2 regions of the Aeromonas sp. R6-2 genome follow, and region 2 is predicted to be linked to the other one. Evidence: predicted binding sites of a transcription regulator. Region 2 holds the regulator's gene; the other holds the start of a gene.

Region 1 (7,179 bases), on a different contig from region 2:
AGACGATCCCAACCGAAGAAGAACATGCCGACGAAAGTGGATTCGAGGAAGAAGGCCATCAGCCCCTCGATCGCCAGCGGCGCCCCGAAGATGTCCCCCACATAGTGGGAGTAATAGGCCCAGTTGGTACCGAACTGGAACTCCATGGTCAGGCCGGTGGTGACACCGAGGGCGAAGTTGATACCAAACAACTTGCCCCAGAACTTGGTCATATCCCGGTAGACAGGGTTGTTGGTCATGACATAGACCGATTCCATGATCGCCAGGATGAAGGCCATCCCGAGCGTCAGGGGTACAAACAGGAAGTGATAGAGGGCCGTCGCAGCAAACTGGATCCGCGACAGGTCAACCACATGCTCAGCAATCATGATGTTTCCTCACCGATTATTGGCACGGCTATTGGGAGTAGTTAATGAAAAGCTTCCGATCACCTGGTCCCCTGCACGCCTGGAGTCGCAAAGAAAAACGCCATGCAAAAGACCAACAAGACGTCAAAGCGTTAACCTAACGGCAACAAAAAAGAGAAAAAAAGCTAATGTTTAACATGCGATAAACAACTTTTTTCTCTCAGCAAAGACGCAAAAATACCGCCGTGTTATATCACCTTTATTTGACGGAAATCAATGTGAAGGCGGCGAAGAAACAGCCATGAAAAATACACCTTTCGACCGGGAAAGGCGTTTGAAAAGTGAGCAGCATCACACTTCAACATAAATTCAACATGTTGCTACATAAGGATTTTATTTCATTTCTTCCATTCTGACCCAGCGCCGGTGACAAGCCCTCATAAGAGGGCGTTTTGGCAAATGCCACGCTTTATAATCATGGGGTATAACGAGAGCCACGCCCTTACCAAAATGCATCAGAATGTTGATTCCGTGGATGAATATATGGATTAGTTTTTCTAACTCAACTTCTGCAATTTTTCTAGTTTGCCCGACTCTCGTCTCCTCCCTAAAATTCGCCTCGCAGATTAAGTCCGGCACGGTAGATCCTGGTTGACAGGCCACCTTGCCACCGTTCCATTTCTCCTGTTATGAGTGACGACGAGATGAAAAAGTTTGTTGAGCGCACCCTTCGTTATTACAAGCTTTCCTTTGTTCAGATGTATCAGCTGAACCGCCTGTAAGGTCCCCATGACCCCAGCGCCCGGATCTCCGCCGCGCCTTACTCTGTATGTGAACATCCATCCTGAATTGTCTTGCCCACCGCATCTGCCGTGGGCTTTTTTTTATCAATATAAAAAAACCGCCCCGAGGGGCGGTGTTTGCATCAAGAGGCTGTTTTAGCCATTTTCCGGTCGTTCAAGGCCAAAGTGGAGATAGGCGCGCGGGGTCGCAATCCGCCCTCTTGGCGTACGCTGCAGAAAGCCCTGCTGGATAAGATAGGGTTCCAGCACATCTTCAATGGTGTCCTTCTCCTCACCGATGGCTGCCGCCAGGTTGTCGAGCCCCACGGGGCCACCGAGAAATTTGTCGATCACCGCCAGCAGCAGCTTGCGGTCCATGAAGTCAAAACCCTCGTTGTCCACATCCAGCATGTCCATGGCCCGGGCGGCGATGACGCCGTCTATGGTGCCATCAGACTTGACCTGGGCGAAGTCACGAACCCGGCGCAGCAGCCGGTTGGCAATACGCGGTGTGCCGCGGGAGCGGCGGGCCACCTCGTGGGCGCCATCGGCCCCCATGTCGAGCGCCAGACAACGAGCGCTGCGGGCCACGATATCGGCCAGATCGGTCACGCTGTAAAACTCCAGGCGCTGGACGATGCCGAAACGATCCCTGAGCGGGCTGGTGAGAGAACCGGCCCGGGTAGTGGCCCCGATCAGGGTAAAGGGAGGAAGGTCTAGCTTGATGGAGCGGGCCGCCGGCCCCTCTCCAATCATAATGTCGAGCTGGTAATCCTCCATCGCGGGATAGAGCACCTCCTCCACCACAGGGCTCAGGCGATGGATCTCGTCGATAAAGAGCACATCATTGGGCTCGAGGTTGGTCAGCAGGGCGGCCAGATCGCCGGCCTTCTCCAGCACCGGGCCGGAGGTGGTCTTGATGTTCACCCCCATCTCGTTGGCCACTATGTTGGCCAGCGTGGTCTTGCCAAGACCGGGAGGGCCGAAAATAAGCAGATGGTCGAGGGCCTCGCCGCGCTGGCGAGCCGCCTCGATGAAGATCTCCATCTGCTCGCGCACATGATCCTGCCCCTTGTAGTCCGAGAGCGACTTGGGACGGATGGCGCGATCGATCAGATCCTCGTCGCGGCCGGCGGCAGAGGCTGAGATAAGACGGTCGGCTTCGATCATGGGTTACCTCGTCACACCAGGCTGCGCAGGGCATCGCGGATGATCGCCTCGACCGACATCCCCTCCTTGGCCACCTTGCCCACCACCTGGCTGGCCTGGGCAGGCTTGTAACCGAGCGCCACCAGGGCGCTGGCAGCTTCCTCCACCGCATCCGGCTCACGCAGACCGGAGACCGGCTCGGGCAGCTTGACCGCAGCCGGGGTAAAGAGATCCTGGCTGACCCAGCCCGAGAGGCGGTCTTTGAGCTCGACCACCAGCCGCTCCGCGGTCTTCTTGCCAACGCCGGGCAACTTCACCAGGGTAGAGATATCCTCCTGCTCCACGCACAGGACAAACTGGCTGGCACTCATGCCGGAGAGGATGGCCAGGGCTAACTTGGGGCCGACGCCATTGGCCTTGATCAGCTCGCGAAACAGGGCCCGCTCCTGCTTGTGGTTGAAACCATAGAGCAGTTGCGCATCTTCCCGCACCACGAAGTGGGTGTAGATCAGCGCCTCTTTGCCCAGCTCGGGGAGATCATAGAAGCAGCTCATGGGCATGTGCACCTCATAGCCCACACCGCCCACCTCCAGCACGACCTCGGGGGGTTGTTTCTCAATCACGATGCCACGCAGACGACCTATCACGCTTCCTACCTCAACCGGCGATAAAACTGGCCATAGCATAAAGAATAACTGGATAAGTATCCAGCATATCCCCCCGGGCGAGCCGGCTCGAATGGGATTATGCTTTCTGGTATCTCTCCAGCCGTGAGCACTCCTGCATGTCCTCTCCCCTTGCCTACCCGCCCCTGACCGCCAACGAAATCCGCCTGGTGCAAAATGCCTGGGCCCGGGTGGCCATCGGCCACAGTTATGTTCATGCGGTCTACGATGAACTCTTCATTCTGGCCCCTGAACTGAGGACCCGTTTCACCTCGCCTCCCCATCAACTGCAGTCCAAGCTCCATGACACCCTCAATACGGTGCTCACCAGCCTGGCCGAGCTCGACAGCCTCGCCTTTATCATCCGCGATCTGGGCCACCGCCATCGCAAGTGGCAGGTGGAGCCGGCCCACTTCACTACCCTGGAGGAGGCGATGACCCGGGTGCTGGCACGGCGTCTGGGGGATGAATTTACCCCCGAACTGGCCCGGGCCTGGTCACGGGCCTACTGGGCCATCAGCAATATCATGCTGGAGGGGCTCGCCACGGAGGAGTGACCCATTTATCCCTTGGGCTCCTCCCCTGCTCCCTGTTACTATTTCGCCCTTGAATTTTTCTCTGCGGGCACGGGCCCGCACCATTTGAAGGTCACGAGCGATGCGTACCAGCAACTACCTGCTTTCCACTCTCAAGGAAACCCCGTCCGATGCGGAAGTCATCAGCCACCAGCTGATGCTGCGTGCCGGCATGATCCGTAAACTCGCCTCCGGCATGTACACCTGGCTGCCCACCGGCCTGCGCGTGCTGAAGAAGGTTGAGAATATCGTTCGCGAAGAGATGAACAACGCCGGCGCTATCGAGGTCTCCATGCCGGTGGTGCAACCGGCCGAGCTGTGGCAGGAGTCCGGTCGCTGGGATGCCTACGGCCCCGAGCTGTGCCGCCTGACCGACCGTCACAACCGCCCCTTCGTGCTGGGTCCGACCCACGAAGAGGTGATCACCGCCATGGTGCGTTATGAGGTCAACAGCTACAAGCAGCTGCCCCTGAACCTCTACCAGATCCAGACCAAGTTCCGTGACGAGGTGCGCCCCCGTTTCGGCGTGATGCGCGGCCGCGAATTCCTGATGAAGGATGCCTACTCCTTCCACATCGACAAGCCGAGCCTGGTCGACACCTACGAGAAGATGCACGCCGCCTACTGCGCCGCCTTCACCCGCATGGGCCTGGATTTCCGCCCGGTGCAGGCCGACACCGGCTCCATCGGTGGCACCGGCTCCCACGAGTTCCAGGTGCTGGCCGAGAGCGGTGAAGATCTCATCGCCTTCTCCAACAGCTCCGACTACGCCGCCAACATCGAGATGGCCGAAGCCCTGGCGCCGGCCGGTGAGCGCCCGGCTGCCAGCGCGGCGCTGACCAGGGTGGCCACTCCCGATGTGCACACCATCGATGAGGTCAGCGCCTTCCTGAAGGTCGCTCCCACAGCCATCGCCAAGACCCTGCTGGTGCTGGGCGAAGAGAACGAGCAAGGTGAGCAACCGGTGATCGCCCTGGTGCTGCGCGGCGACCACGAGCTCAACGACGTCAAGGCCGAGAAGCTGGCCGGCGTGGCCAAGCCCATGACCTTCGCCAACGACGAGCAGATCAAGGCCGCCGCCGGTTGTGACGCCGGCTCCATCGGCCCGGTCGGCTTCAAGGGGCGCATCGTGGTCGACCGCAGCGCCGCCCACCTGGCCGACTTCGTCTGCGGGGCCAACGAGACCGGCTTCCACCTGACCGGCGCCAACTGGGATCGCGATGTGGAGGGCTATGAAGTGGCCGATATCCGCAACGTGGTCGAGGGGGATCCCAGCCCCTGCGGTACCGGCACCCTGCTGCTCAAGCGCGGCATCGAAGTGGGCCACATCTTCCAGCTCGGCACCAAGTACTCCGAAGCCATGAAGGCCACTGTCCTCAACGAGGAGGGCAAGTCCGTGGTGATGGAGATGGGTTGCTACGGCATCGGTGTCTCCCGCGTGGTGGCGGCCGCCATCGAGCAGAACAACGACCAGTACGGCATCATCTGGCCGGAGGCGATCGCCCCGTTTGAGGTGGCGGTCATCCCCATGAACATGCACAAGTCCGTGCGCGTCGCCGAACTGGCCGAGCGCTTCTACGGCGAGCTCAAGGCCGCCCGTATCGACGTCTTGTTCGATGATCGCAAAGAGCGTCCGGGGGTCATGTTCGCCGACATGGAGCTTATCGGCATCCCGCACGCCATCGTCATCGGCGAGCGCGGTCTCGACAACGGCGTGGTGGAGTACAAGTGCCGCCGCAGCGGTGAGAAGCAGGAGGTCGCCATCGACGACGTGGTCGCCCTGCTCAAGGCCAAGCTGAGCCGTTAATCCGCTCCGGAAAGAGAAAGCGCGCCCTGCGGCGCGCTTTTTTTATTTTATTATCAATGCTTTATCCAAGCATCCTGCCAGGCAGTTCCCTTTCCGGGTTCATAGGCCCAGGCCGCCCCGGCACACCAGCCCGTATAGGGGTGTGGCTTGCACTCGTAAATGGCGCCATCATTGCTGACCCACTCTCCCGCCTTATAGGGCGTTCCTTCCTTGTAGGCCGGGGCGTCGGGCGGAGTGGTCCCCCCCTCACCCTTCACCAACAAGGCATGGCAGGTCGTGCGGCTGAGGTTACCCTCGTCGGTTACCGTTAACCTGACCTCGAGAGAAGTATCGCTCGCCGGCGTGGGCAGGGTCAGCGCCAGGGTGACCTCATCCAGCGCCGGCGCCGAGGTTCCGGCCGGCAGTGTCCAGGCGTAAGTCAGGGGCTTGCCCTCGGGATCGCTGGAGTGCTGGCCCGAGAGGGTCACAGTGCTTGCGCCCTGCGCCTCGCTCGGTCCCGTGATGGCGGCAACCGGAGGCTGGTTGCTGCCGCCGCCGTTATCTTCGACGACCACCTCGGGGAAGAAGTGCTGCACGCAGCGGGCATAATCCCCCTCCTTGAAGGCGCTGAAGCGGGTCTGGTAACCCACCAGTTTGCAGGCGTAGCTCTTGCCACCATTGGGGTTACCGGCCACATAGCTCCAGTCCTGCTCCCAATAGATGGGCAGGGCTCCTGCGCCCCCGTCGTCGAAGACCTTCATCCCCTTGCAGCCGAGGACCTCGTCGGCCGGTACCGGTACTCCGAAGTAGTTGGCAAACTCCCGGTAGTAGTCGATACGGTTCTGGGACTGGGCATGCTCGCTGCTGCCACCGCACTCCACGCCACCGTTGATGATCTGGGTGGTCACCCCGAAGCCCGGCACCAGCCCGCTCTGGCGGTCGTGCTCATTGGGCTGCCAGGTGCCGTCGATCACATGGAGCATGGAGGGCTTGGGCGGCTGGGGATAGGTGTAGAAGAAGATGGCACTGGCCAGGTTGAGCCAGGTGTCGGCCACCAGATCCGGCCGATCGAGCAGGGTGCGTACCGTGCCATACATGGCCTCGGAGAAGGGGCCATAGTTGTAGTTATAAGAGAGCTGCTTGGCACCACGACCGAAATAGCTCTTGAACTCCCCGTTCTCAAAGGTGCCACAGGGCCACTGCTGTCCCTGCCACACGTCCGGACGGCACTCGGCATTGTAGCCGCCGCGCATGGTCTCGCTCCATCCCATCTCGCGCACATGAACCAGCGCCTGACGCCACTGCGCCTCCGGGCGCCAGCTCTCGTGGCCACCGGTCTCCTGGGCGAAGTGGGCAAACATGGTTGCCAGGGTCTTGCGGCAGATGGCATCGGCATCGCGCCCGTCACTGTAGTCACCGCACAGGGCCGGGAACTTGGCCGCCGCCTGGAGCAGCCCGCGGTAGGTGTACTCGGGGGCGCGCAGGGGGAAGAGGTAGTTAAACTGGCTTTCGCCAAGCAGGCTCTCGACCCGCTTGACGTTACCCGGGTTGTCGGCACGCCCCGGCTGCACCGCCTCGACCACCAGGTTGTCGCGGGTAGCGATAGACGCCTTCACCACGGCCATCTGGGGAAAGTCGGTGAGCGCCTGCTCTCTGGCTGTGAGCTCGGCCGGCGTCATGTAGACCGGCGCCGTCCCGTCGGGCTGAGTCGGTGGTGCGACCGGCTCGCCCCCATCGGGTGGCGTGGCCCCGCCCTCCCCCACCAGGCTCCATGGAGAGTCCCATTCATTGGCCACTTCCATCCCCGGGCTCTGGCCGGGATTGACCCACCACTTGGCCTCGTAGATCTGGCCGTTGTAGCTGACCTGACTCCCT
Region 2 (7,179 bases):
CCTGCACCACCAAGGGGCGGGCCTGTCATTCCGAGGCCCGGTTTGCTCCCGGTGATGCCCTGTTATTTGGGCCGGAGAGTCGGGGACTACCGCTCGAGATCATCGAAAGCCTGCCACCGGAGCAGCGTCTGCGAATCCCGATGTGCCCGAACAGTCGCAGCATCAACCTCTCCAACGCGGTGGCGATCTTCATCTATGAGAGCTGGCGACAGTTTGGCTATGCCGGCGCCATCCACCTCGACTAACCGGACGCTAGCCACCCCTTAGTCGACCAGGATCCGGCTGTGCCAGAGGCGGTACAGCCAGATTCCCTGTCCCAATCCACGCCCGACCATCAGGACGGCCAGCGCCCCCCAAAGGGCCCCGTTACCGGCCCCCTGCCACCACCACCAGACCGGTAAATAGCCCAACAACACCGCCATCAGCATGGTGTCTCGCATCTCGCGTACCCGGGTCGCCCCGATGAAGACCCCATCAAACAGATAACACCAGACCGAGAGCAACGGCATGGCCACCAGCCAGGGCAGGTAACGACAGGCCTCTCGGACGACTGTGTCCATGGAGGTCATACTGGTCACCATCCACTCCCCACCGATGGCAAACAGGAGGGTCGCCATCAGGGCAACGACCAGCGCCCAACCGAGGGCATCGCGCAAGGCCACTCGCAATCCGTGGCGACTGCGCGCCCCCACGGCTCGGCCGACCATGGCCTCGGCAGCATAGGCAAAACCATCCAGTCCGTAGGAGAGCAGCATCAGGAAGTTGAGCAATATCGCATTGGCCGCCACAACCACATCCCCGAGCCGCGCCCCCTGAAACGCCATAAAAGCGAAGCAGAGTTGCAGACACAAGGCCCGGATGAAGATATCCCGATTCAGGGCGATCAGGCGGCGATAGGGGGCCAATACCATCAGCCCGCTCCGCCAACAGCGCCAAAGCACAGATAACGGCACCAGCCTGTGCACCAACCAGATGCCCAGCGACAGGGTCGCGTAGTCTGCCAACAGCGAGGCGATAGCGACACCTTTCACTTGCCAACCCAATCCCTGCACCAGTAGCAGGTCGAGCACGATGTTGAATACATTGCCGGCAATCAGCAGCCACATAGGCCCCCTGGCATAGTGCCGCCCCAGCAGCCACCCCAGCACCACCAGATTACAGAGGGCGGCGGGCGCTCCCCAGAGACGGATAGTGAGATACTCGGCCGCATAGTGTTGAACCTCGGCCGAGGCCCCGCTCAGTCCCAGCGCCACCGCAACCAGCGGGGTCTTGCCAATCAACAACAAGACCGCCAACAGACAGGCCAGTAACAATCCCCTGCCCAACAACAGCCGCATCTCGTGCTCGTCTCCCGCACCCAACGCCTGGGCGGTCAGGCCCGTGGTCGACATACGCAAAAAGCCGAGGACCCACCAGGTGAGGTTGATAAGGGTTGCCCCGATGGCGACCCCTCCAAGCAGGGAGGGGCTGTCCAGATGGCCAATCACCCAGGTGTCGACCAACCCCAGCAAGGGGACCGTCAGGTTGGAGAGCAACATGGGGAGCGCCAGCGCCAGGACCTGGCGCTGCTCACCCCACAGGCGTTGAAGCGTGCTCAAGAGGCGAGAGCGAGAGTGCGGATCTTCGCAAAATCACTGGCCATCTTGGCCATGGAGACGCGAGGGGGCTGCCCGGGAGCCATATCGGGCCTGAACACGGCCTGGATCTCCCCCTTGGGATTGATGAGGACGATAGAGGCGGAGTGATCGACCAGATAGTTCTTGGCATCGTGCTCATCGACGATGGAGTAGACCAGCCCCAGATTACGGACGAAGGGGAAGAGATTGCTCTGGCTGCCACTCACGGCCACAAACTCGGGGTTGAAGAACTGGGTATAGGTAGTCAGCCGGGCCATATCATCACGCTGGGGATCCACCGAAACGAAGATCACCTGGCTACGTTCATCCACCCGTTTTAGCTCGGGGTAAATGCCACGCAGGTCGGAGAGGGTGGTCGGACAGATATCGGGGCAGAAGGTATAGCCAATAAAGACGAAGCTCCAGTGCCCCAGCAACGCCTCCCGAGTAAACGGGGTGCCATCCGAGCGCTGGAGCGTAAAACCGTTGACCATGCGTGCGGGTGTGAAATAGGTCGCACTCTCCGGCATGCTGGGCTGACGCAGGGTGGGGTAGAGCAAGGCTCCTGCCAATACCAGGCTAAGGGCGACAATCACCAGGGTAGAGCGCCATTTGGTCATAGGGAATGCGCACCATGCATGAGAAGAGGTGCGCCATTGTAACCCAGCAGAGGAGTGGAAACACGAAAGGACGCATTCCTTAACGACCGGACCCTCTACGAGCGGCGTCCGGATGCCGGGCAACCCAGTCCTCCATGGGAATCACGATAGCCCGCTCATCCTGCGCCGAAGGGCGACGCTGCCATAAGGGGGTTAGCCGCACCACGTTGCTGCGAGGGCAACCCAGCCAGAGCGACCAGCCGGAAGCCCGGCGCAAAATCCAGAGAGCGTAAAACCGGGTCAGCCAGTTACCCTCGATGAAACGGGTAATATGAGTCAACGAGCCTATCCGGGCATGAGTGCGAGACATACCTGTCCTCCTTGCCGACCCCACAGGTGCGGCTGACATCAAGGCCCGGCTCCTCGGGCCACTCTCCCCTGCTCCCGTAAAAAGGGTGGTGTAAATGCGTTTACGACGACGCCGGGTCTTGCTCGACCTCTTGATAAGGATATAGACGAAAACCCGTCAACCGGGAGGGGTCATGGGTTCCTCTAACGATAACCCCATGAAGAAACGCGATAAAAGAAGAAGGCATTGGCTGGCATGGAAAAAGAAAACGGGGCTCATGGCCCCGTCTCATCACATCCAGTCAGCGTTTCGAATCACGCCAACCGCCAGCCCTTCGATGGAAAGGTGCTGGGAGGAGAGATCCACCTCGATCGGTGCGAGCTCCTCATTCTCCGGCAGCAGCCAGACCTGACTCCCCTTGCGCTGGAAACGCTTGACCGTGACATCATCATCCAGACGCGCCACCACCACCTGACCGTTGCGCACATCCTGGGTCTTGTGCACGGCCAGCAAGTCACCATCCATGATGCCGATGTTTTTCATGCTCATGCCCTGCACCCGCAACAGGAAATCGGCCCGTGGATGAAACAGGGTGGGATCGACCTGATAACGGCTCTCGATATGCTCCTGTGCCAGGATGGGTTCACCTGCGGCAACCTTGCCGATCAAAGGCAGCCCCTCCTCCTCGTTGGCGGCGTCCTCTTCGAGCAGGAGCCGGATGCCACGAGAAGTGCCCGGCATGATCTCGATCACCCCCTTCTTGGCCAGGGCCTTGAGATGCTCCTCGGCCGCATTGGCCGACTTGAAGCCGAGTTTCTGGGCAATTTCCGCCCGGGTCGGCGGCATGCCGGTCTCACTCATGTTGCTCTTGATGAGCTCCAGCACCTGGGATTGCCTGGGGGTAAGGGGTTTCATGATCGCACCTGTCTTTTTATACAGCACACTGGCAGTATATACAGTATGCATGCCAAGGCAAGACAAACCGGGGGTGATACTCATGCCATTGCTCCCCTTGTCGCAACTCATCGTACCTCTCGGCGACAAACGGCCGGTGATTTGCTATTCTCCTGCCGCCTTTTCAGAGGAGAAGTAACGCAGATGTCCCTTGGGCAGAGAATTTCCCGCGCCGCACTTCAGTGGCCGATCAATTGGCTGGTTAACCACAAGAGCCTGCCGGAAAACCCCATCGCTGAGCTCAAGCTGGATCCGGCTCGCCCCATAGTGTTCGCCCTCAAGACCAGCTCCATCACGGATCTGCTGACCCTTCAGCAGTGCTGTGCGGATCTGGGCCTGCCCGGCCCCTTCACGCCTCTCGAGCTGGCGGGACGCCCCCTGCCCCGTTACGTCTGCCTGGATCGCCCCCCTCCCCTGTTTGGCTCGCGAACCAAACCCCTGCCCTTCCTCCAGGAGTTTCAGCAACTGCTGGACCTGCACAAGCAGGATCCCGAGCTCGACATCCAGCTAGTGCCGGTGACCCTGTTCTGGGGGCGTGCCCCGGGACGTGAAGAAGAGGAGGTGTCGAGCCTCAATATCATCAGTGCGCTGGCGCCCAACATGCTGAAGAAGGCGCTGATCGTGGCCCTGAAGGGACGCGAGAATCTGGTGCGCTTCTCCCCTCCCGTTTCGTTGCGCTATATGGCCGACAAGCACGGGACTGACCAGGCTATCGCCCACAAGCTGGCCCGGGTTGCACGGGTCCACTTTGGCCGGCAACAGCTGGCCGCCACCGGTCCCAAGCTCCCCAATCGCCACCTGCTGTTTCAGCAGTTGCTCGACTCGGCCACTATCCAGAACGCCATTCGGGAAGAGGCCAGCCGCGATAACCTCAGCGAGGAGAAGGCTCGCAAGCGAGCCCTCGGTTACATGGATGAGATCGCCTCCGATTTCTCCTATCGCCTCATCCGTATCGGCGAAAGTCTCCTCGGCTGGCTCTGGAACAAACTCTATCGCGGCCTGTCGGTGCATGGTGCCGAGCGGGTGAGACAGTTGGCCCAGGAGGGGCACGAGATCGTCTATGTGCCCTGTCACCGTAGCCACATGGATTACCTGCTGCTCTCCTACGTCATCTATCACCAGGGCATGGTACCGCCGCACATTGCGGCAGGGATCAACCTCAACTTCTGGCCGGCCGGCCCCCTGTTCCGACGCGGCGGCGCCTTCTTTATCCGGCGCACCTTCAAGGGGAATCCCCTCTACAGCACCGTTTTCCGTGAATACCTGAATCTGCTCTTCACCAAGGGCTATTCGGTCGAGTTCTTTACGGAAGGAGGACGCTCACGTACCGGTCGTCTGCTGCCGCCCAAGACCGGCATGCTGGCGATGACCCTGCAAGCCATGATGCGCGGTCTCGACCGTCCCCTCACCTTCGTCCCCGTCTATCTGGGTTACGAGCACGTGATGGAGGTCAACACCTATCACAAAGAGCTGCAAGGCAGTCGCAAGGAAAAAGAGAGCTTCCTGCAGGTGCTCGGCATCCTGAAGAAGCTGCGCAATTACGGCCGGGGCTTCGTCAACTTCGGAGAGCCGCTGACCCTCAACAACTACCTTAGCGAGCATGTTCCCGAATGGCGCGAGCATGTCGGAAAAGAGGAGCGCCCCGAGTGGATGGCCCCCACCGTCAATCTGCTGGCCGACTTGCTGATGACCCGTATCAATGCGGCAGCGGCGGTCAATGGCCTCACTCTGAGTGCCGTGGCCCTGCTGGCATCCGAGCGCCATGCCCTCACCCGGGATGAACTCGAGGCACAGATCACGACCTATCTGACCCTGCTGCGCGAGGTACCCTATGGCCCTTACAACACCATTCCAGAGAGTAGTGCCGCCGAACTGCTGGATCAGGCCCTGGAGCTCAACAAGTTACAGGTGAGCGAGGACAGACTGGGCCAGATCATCAGCCTGGATCGCTATCAGGCAATTCTGCTTACCTACTACCGCAACAATGTGCTCCATCTGCTGGCGCTCCCCTCACTGGTCGCGGCATTGATCGATCGGTGCGAAGGCATAGGCCGCAGTGAGCTCATCGGTCGCTGCGTGGATATCTATCCCCTGCTGAAGAATGAGTTGTTCCTCCACTTCGAGGAGCAAGACCTGCCCGAGCTTATCGACAGCCTGCTGCGCGTCTTTGCCCAGCAGCAGCTGATCACCGAGCGGGAGGGAGGATACTGGGTCAACCCGGGTAACCAGATGCGCCTGCTACTGCTGGCCGAAAGCATTCAGGAGACCCTGCAGCGCTATGCTATCGTCCTCACCCGGCTGTTGGATCACCCCGCCATCGAGGCCGAGCAGCTGGAAGCGGATGCCATGATGATGGCCGAACGCATGGGAACACTGCACGGTATTAATGCCCCCGAGTTCTTTGACCAGAAGCTCTTCACCACCCTCATTCATACCTTCCGCAGCGAAGGCTATCTGGATCCCGCCTGCAAACCGGACCTGGGGCGCTTCCAGGCTCTGGCCGACAATGTGCTCCCCCTGCTCAGCAGCAAGGTACAGCGCACCATACGTGCCTGTTGTCCCAGCAATTAGATGATGGAGCCTCCGAATGGAGGCTCCTTTGTTTCAGCCGGCCATAGAGGCGGCAATCAGAAACTGGGCGGCAAAATAGCTGCTCATGATGAGCGCGGTAGCCTGGGGAAAGGGGCGATAGAAGCGATCCAGTGCCAGCATGCTGTCCGAAAAGAGGAAGAGCAGGGCTCCCGCCAGCGCGGCAGCGCTTCCGGCCGTCAGGGAGGCATGCCAGGCGCCGGCAGCAACCCAGGCCATCCCTATGATGGCCAGCATGTAGACAAGCACGGGCAGGCGCATACCGGACAGCCCAGGCCACAAGATGCCGAAGATCATCCCGCACACCGCCAATAGCAGCAGCCCGTCGACCAGTTTGAGCACCAGGGGGCCTTGTGCAAATCCGACGATATAGCAGAGATGTGCCACCAGAAAGGCGATCAGTCCGTGAATAAAGCGATCCCGTGGCATCATCAGCAAGACATCACCAGCCAGCGAAAGCAGGAGACCAAGCAGGATCCAGGCGTGTGAACCGTCCTGATCCAGCCCCCTGTATCCAAAGGCCAGGGCTATGATGAGCACCATAGTCAGCGGCTTGCTGAGATAAAACTGGCGCTGACTCCCGTCATAGGCAGAGCGTATATGCCACCAACCCGACGCCACGATCATCACACTCAAGAACATGCTTGTGCCTCTCCTGCCACCACCGACTCATGATTATTGAGTCCAAGCCTAACAAAAACGCTCCTGCGGTGGCAGAGCCCAATTCTGAACTTCGCCTAAAGTCTAATTGCCTCTCCTCCCCCCCCTCGGGCATAAGAAGGACCACGGGAGAAGGGTAAATGGACGAGATGATGAAAAACTACCTGCCAGCAATCGATATCATGATGTGCCACCTGGGGTTGAGCTTCGAACAAGCCTGCGACGAACTTGGTCTTACCCTGCTTGAGCAGCAGACATTGATCGCTCTGCAGCGACAGGAAAGCATCGAGTAACAGCGCATATCATCGAATACCCCTCAATGAAGGCGCCTCAGGGCGCCTTCATTTATCCTCTGGATATCGCCGACAGTACAAAAATCAAACGCTGGCATTTAACTTTTTTGTAGTCATTC

Evidence for each region. The regulator LexA, encoded in region 2, represses DNA repair genes until DNA is damaged. The targets are predictions, from matches to a motif close to ANCTGTNTNNNNANACAGNT.
Region 1: a site for LexA is predicted at 2,972-2,991, ahead of ruvA (Holliday junction branch migration protein RuvA). Genes of this name have one in related genera too.

Annotation. Positions count from the first base shown of each region.
Region 1 covers NZ_JBFODE010000015.1:8,721-15,899, forward strand. Annotated here, with positions in the region: gene AB5Y48_RS02460 (cytochrome ubiquinol oxidase subunit I) at 1-368, opposite strand, end outside; gene ruvB (Holliday junction branch migration DNA helicase RuvB) at 1,286-2,299, opposite strand; gene ruvA (Holliday junction branch migration protein RuvA) at 2,311-2,925, opposite strand; gene AB5Y48_RS02475 (globin domain-containing protein) at 3,063-3,500, shown strand; gene AB5Y48_RS02480 (proline--tRNA ligase) at 3,601-5,325, shown strand; gene AB5Y48_RS02485 (glycoside hydrolase family 19 protein) at 5,379-7,179, opposite strand, start outside.
Region 2 covers NZ_JBFODE010000036.1:10,606-17,784, forward strand. Annotated here, with positions in the region: gene trmL (tRNA (uridine(34)/cytosine(34)/5-carboxymethylaminomethyluridine(34)-2'-O)-methyltransferase TrmL) at 1-245, shown strand, start outside; gene AB5Y48_RS08695 (MATE family efflux transporter) at 264-1,538, opposite strand; gene AB5Y48_RS08700 (SCO family protein) at 1,595-2,236, opposite strand; gene AB5Y48_RS08705 (hypothetical protein) at 2,316-2,585, opposite strand; gene lexA (transcriptional repressor LexA) at 2,856-3,479, opposite strand; gene plsB (glycerol-3-phosphate 1-O-acyltransferase PlsB) at 3,663-6,089, shown strand; gene AB5Y48_RS08720 (lysoplasmalogenase) at 6,123-6,749, opposite strand; gene AB5Y48_RS08725 (hypothetical protein) at 6,908-7,060, shown strand.